Regions from separate parts of the Pseudoalteromonas sp. CST2 genome, predicted to be linked through region 1. Evidence: predicted binding sites of a transcription regulator. Region 1 holds the regulator's gene; each other region holds the start of a gene.
What was found. Region 1 encodes LexA, which represses DNA repair genes until DNA is damaged. Its sites were predicted from a motif close to TACTGTATNNNNATACAGTA; they were not measured.

Region 1 (4,740 bases):
TTGTATTAATAAAATAATACCGCATAAACAAAATAGTACGCTGGTGGCTGCAAAACTGATGAGAAGCGGGTTGTTAAAATCTTCTCGCTCGTCGTAATCCATTATGTGTAGCATCCAAAAAAAGTCGAATATGCGCCATAGTGTGCTGCGAACGGTGATAACTTTGCCGTTAATTGCATTTAAATACAGCGTGGTATTAAAGGTGTCGTTAAATTGTACTTGCCACACATTTGTTTTGTATCCCACCTCTCGAGTGCCTTGTTTTAAAAGCGTTGTGTTAATTGGCTTAGCGTCGATGAGTAAATGCGCTTGTGCATTAGCGGTAATTTGTATTTTAGTGGGTGCCTGAAAAGGGCGCCCCGTTAAACCATTAAAGCTCTGCTGCTCGTCAGTATTAATAACAGTAATAAGCGGGGTCGTTAAAAAGTGCTCAAATACTATTTGCGTGGGGTTAGGCACTTGGGCAGTAATATTATCGAGTGATGTGGGGTAGTCTGCTTGAGTAAATGGGTTTGAAAGTATGCGCTTAGCAAGGTGCTTACCGTGTACGTATTCAAGTGGTATCGCGCTCATTACTAAGCCGCCTAAAAGCCAAGCTAAAATTTGTAAGGCAAGTAAATAGCCTAGCCACTTATGTAGTTTTCGAGCGCGCTTAAATAGTTGTTTTTTCATTTTGTGCTTCTTATTATTTTTAGCGTTAGTGTATTACAGCAGCCCATGCTTTTACTGCGGCATTTTGTCGCAGTTATTCATAAGCTTACTCTAACTTTATAAAAATAATAAAAAGGAGCGGTAAAAAATCAGTGAGGCTGTGTTTAATGCTCACGTAAGGCATTTATTAGCCCTTGTTTGCTCATTTTTGAGCGGCCACTAATGCCGAGCTCTTTAGCTTTATTGTACAGCTGCTTTTTAGTGCGCTGCTCATACTTTGAGGCTTTGCCGCCTTTAACTGCGGTTTTATGAGTATTGCTATTAGCAATGCGCGCGGCTTTTTGTTTGCTCATGCCTTCATCTCGCAGCGCATCGTACTGATCGTCGTTTTTAATTTGCGGGCCATGATCTACCATAATTGTCCTCCTGAAGCGTTTAATTACACAGAGTGTGTATAACTTTCATACATAAACGGTAAAATTAAGCGTAACTAGCCTAACCCGTTTTATAAGGCAAATTAGGTGCCAATGGCGTTTAAACAGGTATTTTCTATTAATAAAGCCATGTTTAGCGCTTAGTTGATTTGGTATAAAAGTAAAACTGCGTTAAAGTTTGCGATGAAACTATAAGAGGGTAAAAAGCAGACAATGTCGGAAATTCAATTTTTAAATGTAGATCTAGAGCTTGAGTCTAAACAAGATATTAGCGCCCTAGTGGCAGACTTAAAGAAAAACGCGATGGTTTTGCATTATGACAAAGACGAATATCGTCAATTGGCGCGTATTGAAGCCTCAGGTGATATAACCACGCCAGACAAAGCAATCCACCACTTATGTGAATTAATAGAGTCGTGTTCACGTAATGCGCTTAAGCAGTGGCTAAGCTGTTCGCGCAGAACGTTTGATATAGGCTTTGAGTCGGGCACGTCACCTAAGTGTTTTAACCAAGCTCTACATGCAGATACACTGCTACGCATATCTGCCATTGGCGCTGGTATGGAAATAACGATTTACCCTATCGAAAAGTAGCCATAGTTAATTATTTGCGCTCGACAACCGCTGCGGTCATTTTTGATACGCAGCAAAGCTCGCCGCGGCTATTGGTTATTTTTATTTCCCATACAGAACTGCGCTTACCAATATGAAATGCACGAGTAACGGCGGTTAAAGTGCCATTTCGAGAGGCCTTTAAGTGGCTGGCGCTAATTTCCTGTCCAACACAATAAAATTTTGTAAAGTCCACTACAAAGTTAGCGGCGTAGCTTGCTACGGTTTCGGCAAGTACCACATTTGCGCCACCATGTACCATACCAATAGGATTATGATGCTCAGGAATAGCAGGCATGGTAGCCACTAGGTAATCATCTCCTATTTCGGTTATTTCTATGCCCATGGTTTTCATTAGCGTGCCTTGGCCGTTTATTCCCTCATCTAACTGTTTGCAAAGCTCTAATGTGATGGGTTGATGCCAAATACTCATAATTACTCCTTTATATTGAAAGCAAATTTATAGCATTTTAAATACTGAACGTCTGTAATTACCTAAAATTTATCCAAGTGCGGTGTATTTAGCTATTTTAAAGCACAATTTAAATTTGCGATTTTTATTTAACTGTATATACTCACAGTTAAATGTACTGTATGGAAAACCAGTTGTATGCGACCATTAACTAAACGCCAAGCTCAAATACTCGAACTAATAAAAGTTTTTATTAAAGACACTGGTATGCCTCCTACACGTGCCGAAATTGCGCAAACACTCGGTTTTAAAAGTGCCAATGCCGCAGAGGAGCACTTAAAAGCGCTTGCCAAAAAAGGTGTTATTAAAATGAAACCAGGCGCAAGCCGTGGTATTCAATTGGTTGAAGAAGAGGAGCCTGAGCAACTAGGGCTACCATTAATAGGTAGAGTTGCAGCGGGTTCGCCTATTTTGGCGCAAGAACATGTTGAGAGTCACTGTAAAATAGACCCACTTATGTTTAAACCAGCCGCCGACTTTTTACTGCGTGTTAACGGCATGAGTATGAAAGATATAGGTATTATGGATGGCGACTTACTTGCCGTACACCGTACTCAAACAGCTGAAAACGGCCAAGTTGTGGTTGCGCGAGTAGATGAAGACGTTACCGTAAAACGCCTAGAAAAAGCAGGCCGAAAAGTATTATTACACGCCGAAAACGAAGAGTTTACGCCAATTGAAGTAGACCTTGAAAACGAGTCGTTTAATATTGAAGGGTTAGCCGTTGGCGTAATAAGAAATGCCGATTGGATGTAATTTTTAACTATTTTTAAGTAATATCTATAAATGCGCACTTTTTAGTGTGCATTTTTGTTTTAAAAACAAACCTTCCGCCATCTCAAAACGCCCTAAAATTATTTAGACTGTAAACTTTTTTTCACTCATACTTTTATCTTCCTAAGCGTGTTACATCCCTTAATTTTGCTCGTATCTTGGCTGTTAAATAACAATTTAATACGTCGTCATTTAGTCAATTTTAAAATATCACTTGATTGTTTTTTATACTAAAACTTGCTTGTTGTACGTTTTTTAGCTAATCATTAATGTGCTGGACTAACAATAACTCACAGCTTTTTAGTTATGAGAACACACAATATACACAAACCTTTTGTTGTCCTAGCGATACCAATCAAAAATAAGATTGGTTAAAAAATAAAAATAACGAATTGGCGTTTAAGCCGTATGCCTCTTCGCTTTGCATTCGCAATAGCATCAAAGGAGCCGTCACATGGGTAAACTGACCTCTACCTTGTGGCTTGTGTTGATTATGTTCCCGCAGCAAGTGCTGGCTAATAGCCAATACAATATGCGCAAGGGCGTAACCGATATAAGTAATAATGTATATCAGCTACACATGACCATATTTTTAATATGTTGTGTGATTGGGGTGATAGTGTTCGCAATAATGTTTTGGGCACTGATTCATCACCGTAAATCTAAAGGGGCAGTTCCTGCCCAATTTCATGAAAGTACCAAAGTAGAAATTCTTTGGACCGCCATTCCGTTTGTTATTTTAATTGCCATGGCAATCCCTGCCACTAAAACCCTCATTGCGATGGAAGATGCCAGTAAGGCCGACTTAACCATTAAAATTACAGGGTCACAGTGGAAGTGGCATTATGAATATATGGGCGAAGACGTAGAGTTTTACTCTATTTTATCTACCCCTCAAGACGAAATAGCCAACCTTGCTAATAAAAACCCCAATTACTTACTTGAGGTTGATAAACCTTTAGTACTGCCAATTAATCAAAAGGTGCGTTTTTTAATGACCTCTGATGATGTTATTCACTCTTGGTGGGTACCCGATTTTGCCGTTAAAAAAGATGCCAATCCGGGGTTTATCAACGAAACGTGGACCAACATTAACGAAGAAGGTATTTACCGAGGACAGTGTGCAGAGCTGTGCGGTAAAGATCATGGTTTTATGCCCGTGGTGGTTGAAGCTAAATCGCAAGAGGACTTTAACACATGGCTTGCAGATGCTAAGCAAGCTAAGCAAAAAGCCGCACTTGCTGATGCAGCACTGCTTGAGACAACAATTCCTAAGAAAGAGCTAATGACACTTGGTGAGCAAGTGTATATGGCAAGTTGCGCTGCGTGTCATCAACCCACAGGTATGGGCTTACCGGGCGTATTTCCTGCGCTAAAAGGCAGCCCCATTGTTTTGGGTGATATAAAAGATCACATTGATGTAGTGATTCATGGCCGCCCAGGAACTGCAATGCAAGCATTTGCAAAGCAGCTCTCAATTAAACAACTTGCAGCGGTAATTACCTATAAACGTAATGCGTGGGGTAATGAAACGGGTGATGTCATCCAACCTAGTGAAATTCAGGCAGCACTTGATGCGGAGGCGAACTAATGAGTAGCATAGTAGAACAACCTAACGCCAATGACGCTCACCACGGCCACCACCCAGCCAAAGGTTTTAAACGTTGGTTATACACAACAAACCATAAAGATATTGGCAGCCTGTACTTAATTTTTTCGCTGACTATGTTTTTAATTGGCGGTGCAATGGCCATGGTTATTCGGGCTGAGTTATTTCAGCCAGGATTACAATTGGTA
Region 2 (4,740 bases), on a different contig from region 1:
GTTTGAACAAAAAATGCTTATTCCGTATTATTCTCCCATACCGAGCTTACGCACTGAATGAAACATTTTTCATTAAGCCAAGTTCTTAGTAATAGGATTTTTAATCGTATTACATTGTTTTACTCTTTTTGGATAAAACCTGATTAAGTAAAACGTAGTTCCCTGGATTACTTCCTTCAACTTGTTGTTTGCCCGCATTATATGCGGGCTTTTTTTTGCCTAAATTTTACCGCTAACTTGGCATACAACCGGTATAAATTACACAATCTGTTTAATTGCCAACGGTGTATTTACTATCTTTTTTTACCAGTTTGTATTATTAAATTATCTACTTTCAGTAGAAAGCATGTTTATAACAAGGTAAAACTTATTAACACGAATAGTGCTACATCTAGTCTCTTATGTTGCTACTGCTTTAAAGCTAACTGGTTTTAATGGTACGCAGCATAGCCACGCCAGTCTTAACGTTAAGTGAATTACAAAACGATTTTAATTTATTGGTTACATTTGCAACAAAGTGGCTGAAAGCTGAGTAAGTTTTAAAAAAACTATACTAATTTTCTTAATTAAGTGAGCTATGTTGAGGCTGGAAAAACGTGTTGATAGCTAGGCAAAAAATTCGCTATTTCGTTGTTCTTGGCAATTGCTCCTGCACTGCTATACATTCTGCATGCAGTCGTAAATGAGAGTTTTTAACGCAGGTAGCGATACGTTTGCCTCGTAAAATGATTAAGTGTTATTGCAAATTGGTATTACATTTAACAGAGGAAGTAGCCCGCTACATTTTCTGTAACAGGCTAAAGAGGGGTTAATCTTGTTTTGGGAGTAAACCAAAGTGATGATACGCATTGTCTGACACAATTCGCCCGCGCGGTGTGCGCTGTATAAAACCTTGCTGAATTAAAAACGGCTCTATTACATCTTCAATGGTTTCTTTTTCTTCGCCTATGGCGGCGGCTAAATTATCTAGCCCTACAGGCCCACCCATAAATTTTTCGATAATGGCAAGTAAATATTTACGGTCCATGTAATCAAACCCGCTTTTATCTACGTCAATCATATCAAGGGCAAGCTCAGCAACTGAGGCATTTACTGTACCATCTGATTTTACTTGCGTGTAATCGCGCACACGACGTAATAAGCGGTTTGCTATACGCGGTGTGCCTCGTGAGCGTTTTGCAATTTCGGTAGCGCCATCGTCGCACATTTGTAAATCTAGGTAATGTGCAGAGCGCCCCACTATATGCGATAGGTCAGCTACCGAGTAAAACTCTAAGCGCTGCACTATACCAAAACGGTCTCTAAGTGGTGAGGTAAGTGAGCCTGCGCGTGTTGTCGCGCCAATAAGCGTAAACGGCGGTAAGTCTAATTTAATAGAGCGTGCAGCGGGGCCTTCACCAATCATAATATCGAGTTGGTAATCTTCCATTGCGGGGTAAAGTATTTCTTCAACTTGTGGGCTGAGTCTGTGTATTTCATCAATAAACAGCACATCGCCTTCTTCAAGGTTGGTAAGCAATGCAGCAAGGTCGCCAGCTTTTTCAAGTACTGGGCCTGAAGTGGTTTTAATACTTACATTAAGCTCATTGGCAACAATATTAGCAAGCGTGGTTTTACCTAAGCCCGGCGGGCCAAATATTAATAGATGATCGAGCGCTTCACCGCGGCTGCGCGCTGCCTCTATAAATATTTCCATTTGCTGCTTAACATGCGGCTGACCTTTGTAGTCGGCTAAAAGCTTGGGCCTTATTGCGCGGTCTATGGTGTCTTCGTTGGTTTTTTCGCTCGCGTCAATTAAACGATCAGCTTCAATCATGGGTTACTCACAACATTGATTTTAAAGATTCTTTAATAAGAACCTCAGTAGACATATCGGGTTTACTTACCGATTTTACTGCTTTTTGCGCCTGTGGCAATTTATAACCAAGCGCAACAAGTGCCGATACGGCATCGTCTGCAGCATTATTGGCAATTGTTGCATCGCTAGGAGGCTCTATAACGGCATTATCGCTAAATGGCGTAAATAAATCGTTACCCCAATCTTTTAAGCGGTCTTTCATTTCTAGCACTAAACGCTCAGCGGTTTTTTTACCCACACCCGGTAATTTAACCAATGTTGTGGCATCTTCGTTGTTTACGCAACTAACAAATTGCTGCGCCGACATGCCCGACAAAATAGCTAAGCCTAGTTTGGGACCCACACCATTTGCTTTTAATAGTTCTCTAAAAAGCGCGCGCTCGGTTTTATTATTAAAGCCAAATAATAATTGTGCGTCTTCGCGTACTACAAAGTGCGTGTACACTATGGCGTTTTCGCCAATATTGGGTAAGTCGTAAAAACAGGTCATGGGCATTTGTACTTCGTAGCCTACGCCGCTTACTTCTAATAAAATTTCGGGCGGCTGCTTTTCAACTAAAATGCCATTTAAACGGCCAATCATATTTATTTCCTTAAACGTCCTCTAACGGTTTTGCTTGCGCTACCCGCTAGTTTTATTAAATTTTGTTCTGAGTGCGCATGGCAAATTGCAATGGCAAGCGCATCGGCCGCATCGGCTTGCGGTGTGCCAGGTAATTTTAAAATATTTTTTACCATGTGTTGCACTTGCGATTTATCGGCGCCGCCATTACCTACCACGGCTTGTTTAATTTGCCGGGCTGAGTATTCAAATACGGGTAAGTCGGCCATAGAGGCTCCCACTATCGCGGCACCTCGGGCTTGGCCAAGTTTTAGCGCGGCATCCGGGTTATGCGCCATAAATACTTTTTCTATGGCAAAGGTTTCGGGGGAGAACTGCTCTATTATTTGCGTGATCCCTTGGTAGATCATTTTTAATCGTATGGGGAACTCATGCTCGGCTAATTTAATGCACCCGCTTCCTAAATAGGTAAATTTAGCGCCTTGATGCGCAACCACACCATAACCTGTTAAACGTGAACCTGGGTCAATCCCTAAAATAATGGCCAAACAGCACACTCATTATTGTTATTTTTCAATAACGGTAATAATGCCAGAGCACTGTATAAATTACCAGTGGCGAGTAAAAACAAAAACGCCCGCAATTTAGTGCGGGCGTTTAGCGTTAAAAGTATAGCTTAGGCTAAAGCACGTACTAAGCCTTGGGTATTTTGTTTAAGTTTACGGGCAATCATAAAGTAGCCAAGCGCGGCTACAAACACCCCGCCCGACACAGGCCCTATTAGCCAAATTGTCGGGTGCAATTTACCGGCTAAGTCAAACATTTGCTGCTGAACAATCAGCAAGGCTACATCACTAAATAATGCGGCTACAAACCCAGCTAAGCCACCTAATAGCAAAAACTCATAAAGCGTCGCATTTTTTATTAGCCGCCCTTTGGCGCCTAAAGTTCGCAGTATTACTATTTCTTGCATTCGCTCGCCAAGACTCGCTTGCACCTGAGATATAAGCACTAATGCACCACACAAAACCACAATAGCAAGCACAAAGCCAATAGCTAACGACACCTGCTCAATGGTTGACTGTATTTGCTTAACAAAGTTATCTACATCGATGGCGGTAATGGTTGGATAAGTGCGCAGTAACTGGCTAAACGCTTTCTTTTGCTCTGGCTCTATACGCACAGATGAAATATACGTTGCCGGAAAATCTTTTAGCACGTCGGGGCTTAAAATAATAAAAAAGTTAGGTTTTAGCGTCGCCCAATTTACTTTACGCACACTGGTAATTTTGGCGTCAAATGATTGCGCACCAATTAAAAATGTTAAGGTGTCGCCTATTTCTACGTCTAGGCGCTCCAACATAGACTCCTCAACCGATGCCTCACCCACTGCGCCTTCGCCAAACCACTGCCCTTGCACAATTTCGTTTTGGGCTGGCACATTATCAAGCCAGGTTAGATTAAGCTCACGGCCAATGCCTGAACGCGCTTCTTCATCTTTTTTCTCGTTATCTTGCAACGACACTTTACGCGCCACAAGCTCGCCATTTACCGCATTTACTCGCCCACGAATGGTTGGATAAAAATCCGAAACTAAAATATCGTTCTCTGCTAGGTAATTATTTACAGGCTCTAGTTCGTTTTGCGTAATATTAACTAAAAATGCATTAGGTGCATCGGCGGGTAATTGAGACTGCCAATCTGAGATCATGTCGTTTTTAAGCACAATCAAAAACAATAGCAATTTAATCGCCAATGAAAAGCTAATAAGCTGCACCGCATTTACGTTGGCACGCTTTTGTATAGAAGCAATAGCTAACGACCAACTATTGCCTGGTTTTAAACCTAATTTACGACCACCGCCAAATATTAGTTTTGAAATAACAAACAAAACCGCAATCAAAGCAAGCGTAGAGACAAATAAAATAAGCGTTATTTTAATGTTGTTACTAAATAACCACATTAATAAAAACACCGTAAGCGCGCTTAAACCTAAGTGCACACGGCTTACCGCTAGTCTGTCGCCTAAATTACGGCGCAATACCCTAAGCGGTGGAATATCAAATAAATCAAGCAGTGGCTTAATAGAGAACATAACTGCACATATAACGCCTGTGCTAATGGCCACCAGCCAAGGTTTAAACCCGGCGGCAGGTAAACTCATATCCATACTTTTTGCTAAATAACCAGTGGCTATTTCTTGCAAACCGTAACCTATGGCTAATCCCACAATAACCGCTAAAGCACACACCATGAGTAAGTGCATAAAATATATTTTACGAATTAATGCACGGCTTCCGCCAAGGGTTTTCATCATTGC
Region 3 (4,740 bases), on a different contig from region 1:
GAACTTTAGTGTTCATGGCATTTTGCATTTCTAGCATTACTACTAGCTTATTTAAGTTGGCTGACATATCGTTTCCACTTGAGCTTTTAAATTACGCTTATGATACAGGCAAATAATAAAAAGTGCATTTTTGATCTATTATAAACAGCACATAAAAACAGGGCAGGAAATAATGATGAGTAAAGTGTTACTGCACACCTTGGCGACTATTGCAATGGCTGCTTTTTTAGTAACGAATGCGCAAGCAAGTACAGAAGGAATTGCTGCAGCCCCTGAGCAAGTATCACCATTATTACCTGGCTTAAGCGTGCCTAATATAACGCTCAAAGATCAACATGGTAATAATGTAGAGTTACAAAAGCGCTTTGCTGAAAAAACAACGGTGCTTATTATTTACCGCGGAGGTTGGTGTCCTTATTGCTCAAAACAACTGGCTAATATACAAAAAATTGAGCAGCAACTCGCTAATTTAAACGCGCAAATTATTGCAGTATCGCCAGATAGCCCAGAAAAACTAGCCCAAAGTAAAATAAGCTCGCCAAATTATTTACTGCTTTCAGATGATAGCCTAACCCTAGCAAAAGCCTTAGGTTTAGCTTATTTTTTAGATGATAAAACAGCTGCTATCTATCGCAATAAGCGCGGTGTTAACTTTGTTGATGCCCAAGGCAAGGTAAACGTCGCCTTACCTGTACCGGCTGTATTTGTAATTGATAAAAGCGGCGTTGTGTATTTTCAGTACGCAAACCCTAATTACAAAGTACGTTTAACAGAGGAGCTATTATTAGCTGGCGTTAAATCAATAGAAAATCAATAATTTGTAGATATATACCAATCGACTTAAATATTTAACCATTCTAGGGTGCTAAATAGAGCGCTATAAATGCCTAATAACTTAACACAATTGATATTACAAAAAAGGCCAACTAGGTTGGCCTTTTAAACATTTAACGCGAGCCACTAAACTCAGCCCACGACTCTATTAAATCTATAAAATCTTCAAAGCCACAACCACTCACTAGGCCATTTTCTTCAAGCATTAAGTCATCATCTTGATAGGCGACTAAATCTTCGCTGTCTTGGTGTAGGGCATGGGCTTCAAATAAGGCTTCGTCTTTAGAGAGTATTAAGTCTATCTCTTGGCCTTTTAACGTTATTGGCTCGTAACTTGTTTTTACCGAGCTAATAAGTGCTTGTACCATCTCGACTTTTTCTTTGCCAATTTCTTCGTTTAACCAGCGGCCAATTAGGGCATGCTCGCTGCTTATTTTAATGCGCAGCCCACTAATAGGGTCACGTATAAATTGATATTCCATAATTTTTACTTTTAAAACGCTAATGCACTAATTATACCCATAAATAGCCTTAAACACCGACCCTAAAACGCAAAATAGCGCCAATGGGCGCTATTAAATAGGTGACATAAAAGCTAACTTCGCGATCTAAAACGTGCAGCATCTATAATCGACCATAAATAAATAATAGGCACGAGTACGAAGCCTACTAATACATAAATAAGTGCGTAACTAATTATAATAGCTAGCGCAAAAAAGATAGCGGCTAAAATTCGCCCTTGTACCAATTGCCCTAAACCAGGAAAAAATATATTACACAACGCTGCAATAACATTACCGCCAGAACCTTGATCAGCCATACTCACCTCTGTAGTTAATTAATTTTAAGTTTTAGTTATTTACTTACTATCACACTTTATGCCAATTTATTAAAGCTTAAAAATCAAATAGTTAAATTACTACTAAATAACTGCTTTAGTATTTTTTACTAAATATAGGTCAATTTGATTATTTTTATTATTAATTATCGTTACTTAAGAGTACAAAAAAGCGACTAAGCGATTAGTTTTACAAGTATTTTTAGAATAGCTGTTCATAAAAACAGTATTTTATTTAGCCTAACAAAAACACCTGTTATACTGCCCTCATTATTGATTGAAAAGGCGTAACGATGGACGTTTCTGAATTACTCGATGGCTTAAATGACAAACAACGCGATGCCGTTGCAGCCCCACTACAAAACATGCTGGTATTAGCAGGTGCTGGTTCGGGTAAAACACGTGTTTTAGTTCATCGTATCGCGTGGTTAATGCAGGTTGAGCAAGCATCAGCCTATAGTATTTTTGCGGTTACCTTTACTAATAAAGCCGCTAAAGAAATGCGCACTCGTGTTGAAGAAACCCTAAAAGCCCCTGTCGGTGGCATGTGGATTGGTACATTCCATGGTTTATCACACCGTATTTTGCGCGCTCATCACCGTGAAGCAAACCTGCCAGAAGCCTTTCAAATTTTAGACTCTGACGATCAACTTAGAATGATCAAGCGCTTATTAAAATCAATGAATATTGATGACAAAAAGTGGCCCGCCAAACAATTTGGCTGGTACATCAGTGCTAAAAAAGATGAAGCCCTGCGCCCTAAAGATATTCAAGCCTACGATATAAACGAGCAAATGATGCTGCGTGTATATGCCGCCTATCAAGAGGCGTGTGACCGTGCAGGTTTAGTCGATTTTGCCGAAATACTGCTACGTAGCTACGAAGTACTTAAAAATAACCCTACACTACTTCGCCATTACCAGCAGCGCTTTGCCCACATGCTGGTAGACGAGTTCCAAGATACCAATACCATTCAATACGCATGGTTAAAGCTACTTGCTGGTGATACACAAAGTATTATGATTGTAGGCGACGATGACCAAAGTATTTACGGTTGGCGCGGCGCTAAAATAGAAAACATTAAACGCTTTTTAACTGATTTTGACGCCGAAACTATTCGCCTTGAGCAAAACTACCGCTCAACCGCGACCATTCTAAAAGCATCTAATGCGCTAATTAAAAACAATTCAGAGCGCATGGGTAAAAGCCTTTGGACCGATGGTAACGAAGGCGAGCCTATATCAATTTATGCCGCCTTTAACGAGCTAGACGAAGCCCGCTTTGTAAGCAGCAAGCTACGCAGCTGGTTAAATGCTGGTAATGCGCTGCAAGACGCCGCTATTTTATACCGTAGTAACGCGCAATCTCGTGTACTCGAGGAAGCCATGCTTCAAGAAGGCTTAAAGTACCGTATTTACGGTGGTATGCGATTCTTCGAGCGCCAAGAAATTAAAGATGCGCTATCGTACTTACGATTAGTAGGAAACCGCCAAGATGACGCCGCATTTGAGCGTGTAATTAACACCCCTGCGCGCGGTATTGGCGATAAAACACTTAGCCACATACGCGACTGTGCGCGTGCTGAGTCGCTGCCTCTTTGGTACGCCGCTAAAGCAATTGTAGAACAACAACATTTATCGGGTCGTGCGGCAAGCGCTGTTACAAAATTTGTAGAGTTGGTAGAGCACATAGAAGATAAAATTAGCGACCTTACACTGCAAGAGCAAGCCAAATACACTATTCAAACCTCTGGCCTTATGGCTATGTATCAAGCTGAAAAAGGCGAAAAAGGCCGAGCTCGCGTAGAAAACTTAGAAGAGCTTATCAGTGCCTGCGATCAGTATGAACTCCCCGAAGAAGAAGAGTTTAGTTCACCACTACAAGGCTTTTTAGCCTACACCTCACTTGAGTCTGGTGAAGGCCAAGCCGATGAACACGAAGACGCGGTGCAAATGATGACTCTTCACTCTGCTAAGGGCTTAGAGTTTCCACTTGTGTTTATGGTGGGCGTTGAAGAAGGCATGTTCCCATCGCAGCAAAGTAATGAAGAATCAGGGCGCTTAGAAGAAGAACGCCGCCTTTGTTACGTGGGTATGACCCGTGCCATGGACAAACTTTACATAAGCCATGCCGAAAGCCGTCGTTTATACGGCCAAGAAAAGTACCATAGCCCATCGCGATTTTTACGCGAAATACCCGAAGATTGCGTAGAAGAAATTCGTATTAAAACACAGGTATCACGACCGCCTGCAGCAGGACGTTTTAGCGCATCAGTAAGCCATGCTGTATTTGAAGAAAGTGGTTTTAACTTAGGCCAACGTGTACTACACGCTAAATTTGGTATTGGCACTGTGCTTAATTACGAAGGCAGCGGCGCGCAATCGCGTGTGCAAGTAAACTTTGATGACCTTGGTAGCAAATGGTTAGTAACCGCATATGCACGACTTCAAGCTGTATAAGCACTGTGTTGAGCAATTAACGCAGCAACTAACTGGCGCTAAGCATCGTCAGTTAGTGCTTATTACAGGCCAGCCTACTTGGTGCTATGAACTATTAAGCGCGTTAACCCGTTCGGATGATGTAAAGCTACTTTCAAGCAGCCTTGCCAATGCAAGTTGGCCTGAGCATACTCATCAACTACTTGGGCAAGAGTTTCCTCATGCCGTTTATGATGGCTTTAGTGGCATTTACCCCGATAAACTCGCTGCATTAGCCGGCACCGTAAAAGCCGGCGGGCTTTTATTTTTATTACTGCCTGATTTACAACGTTTAGGGTCATGGCAAGACCCTGCGCTGCAAAGCGTACAGTCTTATGGGTGTAGTAATCAGCAAAGCTATTTTAATTTACGTTTTTCTCGCCTTTTACAAACGCTACCTGCCATACACTTTGATGAACACACTGTCTTTAAACAGCCGCCGCTCAAAAGTAATGTAACAAATAAAATTGAGTATCAGGCGCAGCAGCAATGCGTTGAGCAAATAACTAAGGTGGCCACAGGACGTGCGAACAGGCCTTTAATTATTAATGCCGACAGAGGGCGAGGTAAATCAGCCGCGCTAGGTCTTGC
Region 4 (4,740 bases), on a different contig from region 1:
ACCTCATTTTTAGCAATTGTTTGGCCTTTTTTCACTTTAATTTTATTTAAGTGGCCAAAACGGGTGACCAAGCCATTTTTGTGCTCTAGCTCGATAAAGTTACCATAGCCGCCATTTTTACCAGCGCGCAATACACGTGCATCAGCAGGGGCAAAAATTTCGGTTTTATGCCAGCCGGCTAAATCAACACCTTTGTGAAAAGCGCGGCGGTTGTTCATCGGATCTTTACGTAACCCAAAGTTGCTCGAAATATAGTATTTAGCCGCAGGCAAGGGCAGTGAGTTAGGCAGCTCTGTTAAAAAGTTTTCAAGGTTGTTGAGTAATAATAGCTTATCAACAATGGCTAAAAACTGCCCTGGTATTTTAGTTTCGTCAAATACATCTAACGGGCCACCTTGCGCAGTGGTTTGTGCGCCCAGTGCTAAATGTTGTTCAAGGGCTGATTCTAAGCCTGCGCCTTTTAACATCGCTAAAATTGCATCATGGCGTTTATTAATTTGCGCATCAATAAGCGCAAAATTATGCTCGTAGTATTTATTTAAGCGCTCATAACGTGCGGCAAAAGTGATTGGCGTTAGAAGGCTGGCGTGTTTGTCTTTCGGCTCTTCATCTACAAGTGGTTCATGAAACTCGCCTTTGTCTTGATTAACAGGCGATTCAAGTTGTTCTTCTAATTTTATTGTCTCTTTACTAATAGATGCGGGGAGGGATTCAATCATACCTTGCAAAAGTGCTTGCTTTTGCTCTAGTACTGCAAGTTGTTCTAATTGCTTAGCGTGCAGTGCTTTTTGTTCTTGGACCTGCTTTTGCCACACTTGTTGCTTGTCAATTTGGCTTTGTTCTATGTCGGTAATTTTATTTGTTTGGCTATAAACACGAAAACTAGAAATACCGACCCAAGTAATAGTGCCTAAAATAAGCAGTACTGTAAAAAGCTGAAACCAAGGCGCCAAAACAACATGCTTAACTTCGCCATTTTGACGAATAAGCAACTGACGGGCTGGGAAAAATTTTTGGTAAAAAGACTTAATAAATACTGACATGGCACATAAACACTCGCTATTAACCGGATTAATGTATCAATTTCAGTCTAAAAAGCCAGAAAAAATTTGTAACTGTTCAAAAATTAATAAAAAAGGGCTGCTATTTAGTAGCAGCCCTTTATTTAAAATAGTCACAAATTAGCTAGCTTGTTGCTCGTCGTTATCTTTTATTGATGCTACGTTGTCGGCTTTTTTAGCTTTAGCTGTACCTTTTGTTGTGGGCTCTTTTGCGCCTTTTAACACCGCCATAAAGTCATCTTTACTCTTTGCAATTTCAAGCGCAAGCGATTCAACCTGTTGCTCGCTCAGTGGCACATCTACTTTTTCCAGCATTACTTCAAGCGATTCTGCTATATCGAGCATTTTGTCATAGGCATCCGCTTCTTTTTTAGTAGTAAACGTCATTCGCTCAACTCCGTTTCGTTCTACAACATATTTAACAACAACAGCCATGATCTCTCCTGCTTGATTGCGTGGTAATGTGGTTACTGACCCGTAGGTCACTGTTTTTATATACAGTAAATGTTTGTGTGTAAAATTGCAAGTATTCGGTGCATTTTTAGCTTGTCATCAATTTGACAAAAAAGCGTAACTTTACTTTAGTTAAGCAATCACTTGTTGTACCAGCTGCATTTTAGGTTTTCGGATTTAGGTGATTATGCACTGGAAATAATATAAGTGATGCGCGTTGCTCCTTATTTAACATTATTTCCTCAAATAAAAATTAAGCACATGTTTAAAGCCAAATTAGCCGTTTAACTATAACGCTTTGGTATAAACAAAAATAAGGAATAACAAATGAAAAATCTATTAACGCTACTTATTATTAGCTTTTTATGCTTTAGCGCGTTTACCCACGCTAACCCAGTTGAAAATAAGCCTATGGTTGAAATGCCGCAAGCGCCGGTTATTAATATTAATAGTGCCGATTCAGAAATGCTGGCCAAGTTGCCTGGTATAGGTAAGAAAAAAGCGCAGGCTATTGTTGATTACAGGGTTGAAAATGGTGAATTTTCCCAGCTGAGCGACTTAACTAACGTAAAAGGAATAGGTAAAAAGCTTGTAGCTAAACTAGAAGGAAAAGTGTCTTTGTAATAGGCAGGGCGCTAAGCGCCCTGTGAATACTGCTCAAGTGCTTTGGATAAATATTTTTTAGCGAAGTTTATTTCAATCGGGGTTGTTAAAAGCGGGTAACACAGGCCACCTAAAATTAAAAAGGGAATGAGTTCCCACCCTTTAAAAACAGTAAATAATAAAAACAATGGGCTGAGCAATATCAGCTTTACTATTCTTAATAACACTCTATCGGTAGCAGGTAGCATACTTAGCGCAATAGCAACAACGGCTTGTCGCTGCCTCACTTTAAGGTGCTTTAGTTCAGGCAGCTGACTGGTAAAAAACGTAAACATATTAAATAGTCTTTTTAGTAAGTAAGCGAGTGGTAACAATTACAAAAAGCGTGATAGTAAATAACGCAAATAGTATTTCCATCCATGCTGGCATACTTAATCCCGCAAATTGCCAATCGATATTACCGCAATCCCCTGTGGCTTGAAAAAAGCTTGGGATCCATTCATGCAATGGCATAAATGAAGGAAAGTTTGGCTCAAACTCACAGCTAAACGCAAAGGGATCGGTGGTTGTTTGCATTTCAATGTGCTCACGTGCAATAAAGTAACCCCACACACTTGATACACCCCACACTAAATAAGCGATAGCGCGTACTAATTTACTTTGTGGTTTAGTTGCGCCAATAATGCCTGCCCCTAATAAGCCTAATACCGCAGTTCGCTGGTAAATACACATAATGCATGGAGCAAGGCCCATCTGGTATTGAAAAAACAGTGCGGTGACTTCTAATAAAAATACAATGCCTGTAAATAGTAGCCATGGAGTACGTTGAGTAGGGAGTTGTGCTAGCCAGTTCATAAAAAATCCGCATTGAAATAAGACGTTGAATTATGTACTAGGATAAAGTAACGAGCAACAAAAAGGGTAAAAAAGCTACCGAAGTGGCTTTTTTTAAGATGAAATTAATAAGCGGTTATGGCCAATCCTATTTAGGGAAAGGTTAAGCTTAATTTGCTAAGTGAAGATGTAATATAAGATTGGTTCACTAAAAAGGCTTGTTTAAACGTCACAGTGAACAGGCTCTGCTGTATGCAATATTTTGAATGTACTTGTTGCCGCACACGGGAATTATTGTAGTAATGTAATGGTGAAGCAAAAACAGCAATGGTATTAATGTACCTACTATGAATAGGGTTAATTGATTTAGCAAATTAGACCTAATTTAAGCATGTTGAATTTTATTATTTACTATTGCGAAATTTTCAGCGGTTGGTTGGCACTTATATCAACGAGTTTACTTGTTAGTTATATTTCATCTGGTACAATCTGTCAGTTATTCGTATAAAACGATGAGTTGTGATTAATTCGAGTGGGAATTGAATGAGAATTTTTAAAGCTAAAAGCCCAGCAGGATTTGCTGAAGAGTATATAGTTGAATCTATCTGGAACGGCGATTTCCCTCCAGGTTCAATTCTACCTGCAGAGCGTGAGCTTTCTGAGTTAATTGGTGTAACCAGAACAACCTTACGTGAAGTACTGCAACGTTTAGCACGCGATGGCTGGCTAACTATTCAGCACGGCAAGCCAACCAGAGTGAATAACTTTTGGGAAACATCGGGTTTAAACATACTCGAAACGCTGGCGCGCTTAGATGAAGACAAAATGCCAGAGCTGACCGATCAGTTATTATCTGCACGTACTAATATTAGTGCTATTTATACCCGTGCAGCGATAAAGCTTAACCCTGAGCGTGTTATTGAGATTTTATCAAAAAGCGATGAACTTGAAGACACTGCGCAAGCTTTTGCAGATTACGATTACAAAGTACACCACGAATTAGCTGTCGCTGGTAATAACCGCATCTACGTACTTATACTTAACGGTTTTAGAGGGTTTTACTTTAAAATTGGTTGTCATTATTTCTCAGACGCAGGCACTCGCCAGTTAGCACGTCAATTTTATAAAGACCTAACAGTATTGGCTGAAAACCGTGAGCATGATGGCGCGATTTCAATGATGCGTAAGTTTGGCCATCAAACCGGTGAAATCTGGCAAAATATTAAAGGCGATATGCCTTCCGATATCATGGATTAACCCATTTTTAAAACCTGCAAATGCAGGTTTTTTTATAGGCGTAATAAAGTTTTAATATCTGTTCGGTATTTTCGATTGTGCACATCGCTAAATACGATTGTTCTTTTTTCCTTATTAAATTTAAAATGCCACGTAATTATGTGTTGGCGCTATTGTTTTTTTATTTTTAGCGCCCATATAAGTATCAGCATTGCGTATGCAATCGACAACAAACTCAAAATATTTGGAGAATAAAATGGGTGTATTAGTAGGCCGCCAGGCACCAGACTTTACCGCTGCAGCTGTACTAGGTAATGGTGAAATTGTAGATAGCTATAACCTTCATGAAACAATTAAAGGTAAAAAAGCAGTAATCTTCTTTTACCCACTAGATTTCACGTTTGTATGTCCTTCAGAACTTATCGCATTTGATAAGCGTTACGAAGAATTCCAAAAGCGTGGCGTAGAAGTAATTGGTGTTTCTATCGATTCACAATTCTCACACAACGCATGGCGTAACACTGCTGTAGCAGACGGCGGTATTGGTAAAGTT

Region 2: the regulator LexA is predicted to act here: its motif matches at 3,018-3,037, upstream of ruvC (crossover junction endodeoxyribonuclease RuvC).
Region 3: the regulator LexA is predicted to act here: its motif matches at 1,882-1,901, upstream of uvrD (DNA helicase II).
Region 4: the regulator LexA is predicted to act here: its motif matches at 1,545-1,564, upstream of PSH41_RS07090 (YebG family protein).

The regions. Positions count from the first base shown of each region.
Region 1 is NZ_JAQREO010000015.1:77,755-82,494, reverse strand. It holds gene PSH41_RS16720 (hypothetical protein) at 1-672, opposite strand, end outside; gene PSH41_RS16715 (DUF7218 family protein) at 816-1,067, opposite strand; gene PSH41_RS16710 (hypothetical protein) at 1,299-1,679, shown strand; gene PSH41_RS16705 (PaaI family thioesterase) at 1,690-2,130, opposite strand; gene lexA (transcriptional repressor LexA) at 2,308-2,925, shown strand; gene coxB (cytochrome c oxidase subunit II) at 3,398-4,534, shown strand; gene ctaD (cytochrome c oxidase subunit I) at 4,534-4,740, shown strand, end outside.
Region 2 is NZ_JAQREO010000006.1:30,472-35,211, reverse strand. It holds gene ruvB (Holliday junction branch migration DNA helicase RuvB) at 809-1,816, opposite strand; gene ruvA (Holliday junction branch migration protein RuvA) at 1,824-2,441, opposite strand; gene ruvC (crossover junction endodeoxyribonuclease RuvC) at 2,444-2,968, opposite strand; gene PSH41_RS09965 (ABC transporter permease) at 3,097-4,740, opposite strand, start outside.
Region 3 is NZ_JAQREO010000011.1:134,820-139,559, forward strand. It holds gene PSH41_RS14570 (dUTP diphosphatase) at 1-67, opposite strand, end outside; gene PSH41_RS14575 (peroxiredoxin-like family protein) at 173-817, shown strand; gene PSH41_RS14580 (YacL family protein) at 948-1,316, opposite strand; gene PSH41_RS14585 (hypothetical protein) at 1,430-1,654, opposite strand; gene uvrD (DNA helicase II) at 1,966-4,131, shown strand; gene PSH41_RS14595 (GNAT family N-acetyltransferase) at 4,109-4,740, shown strand, end outside.
Region 4 is NZ_JAQREO010000004.1:42,436-47,175, forward strand. It holds gene PSH41_RS07085 (M23 family metallopeptidase) at 1-1,043, opposite strand, end outside; gene PSH41_RS07090 (YebG family protein) at 1,182-1,496, opposite strand; gene PSH41_RS07095 (ComEA family DNA-binding protein) at 1,842-2,138, shown strand; gene PSH41_RS07100 (DUF6170 family protein) at 2,150-2,452, opposite strand; gene dsbB (disulfide bond formation protein DsbB) at 2,454-2,972, opposite strand; gene fadR (fatty acid metabolism transcriptional regulator FadR) at 3,495-4,208, shown strand; gene PSH41_RS07115 (peroxiredoxin) at 4,444-4,740, shown strand, end outside.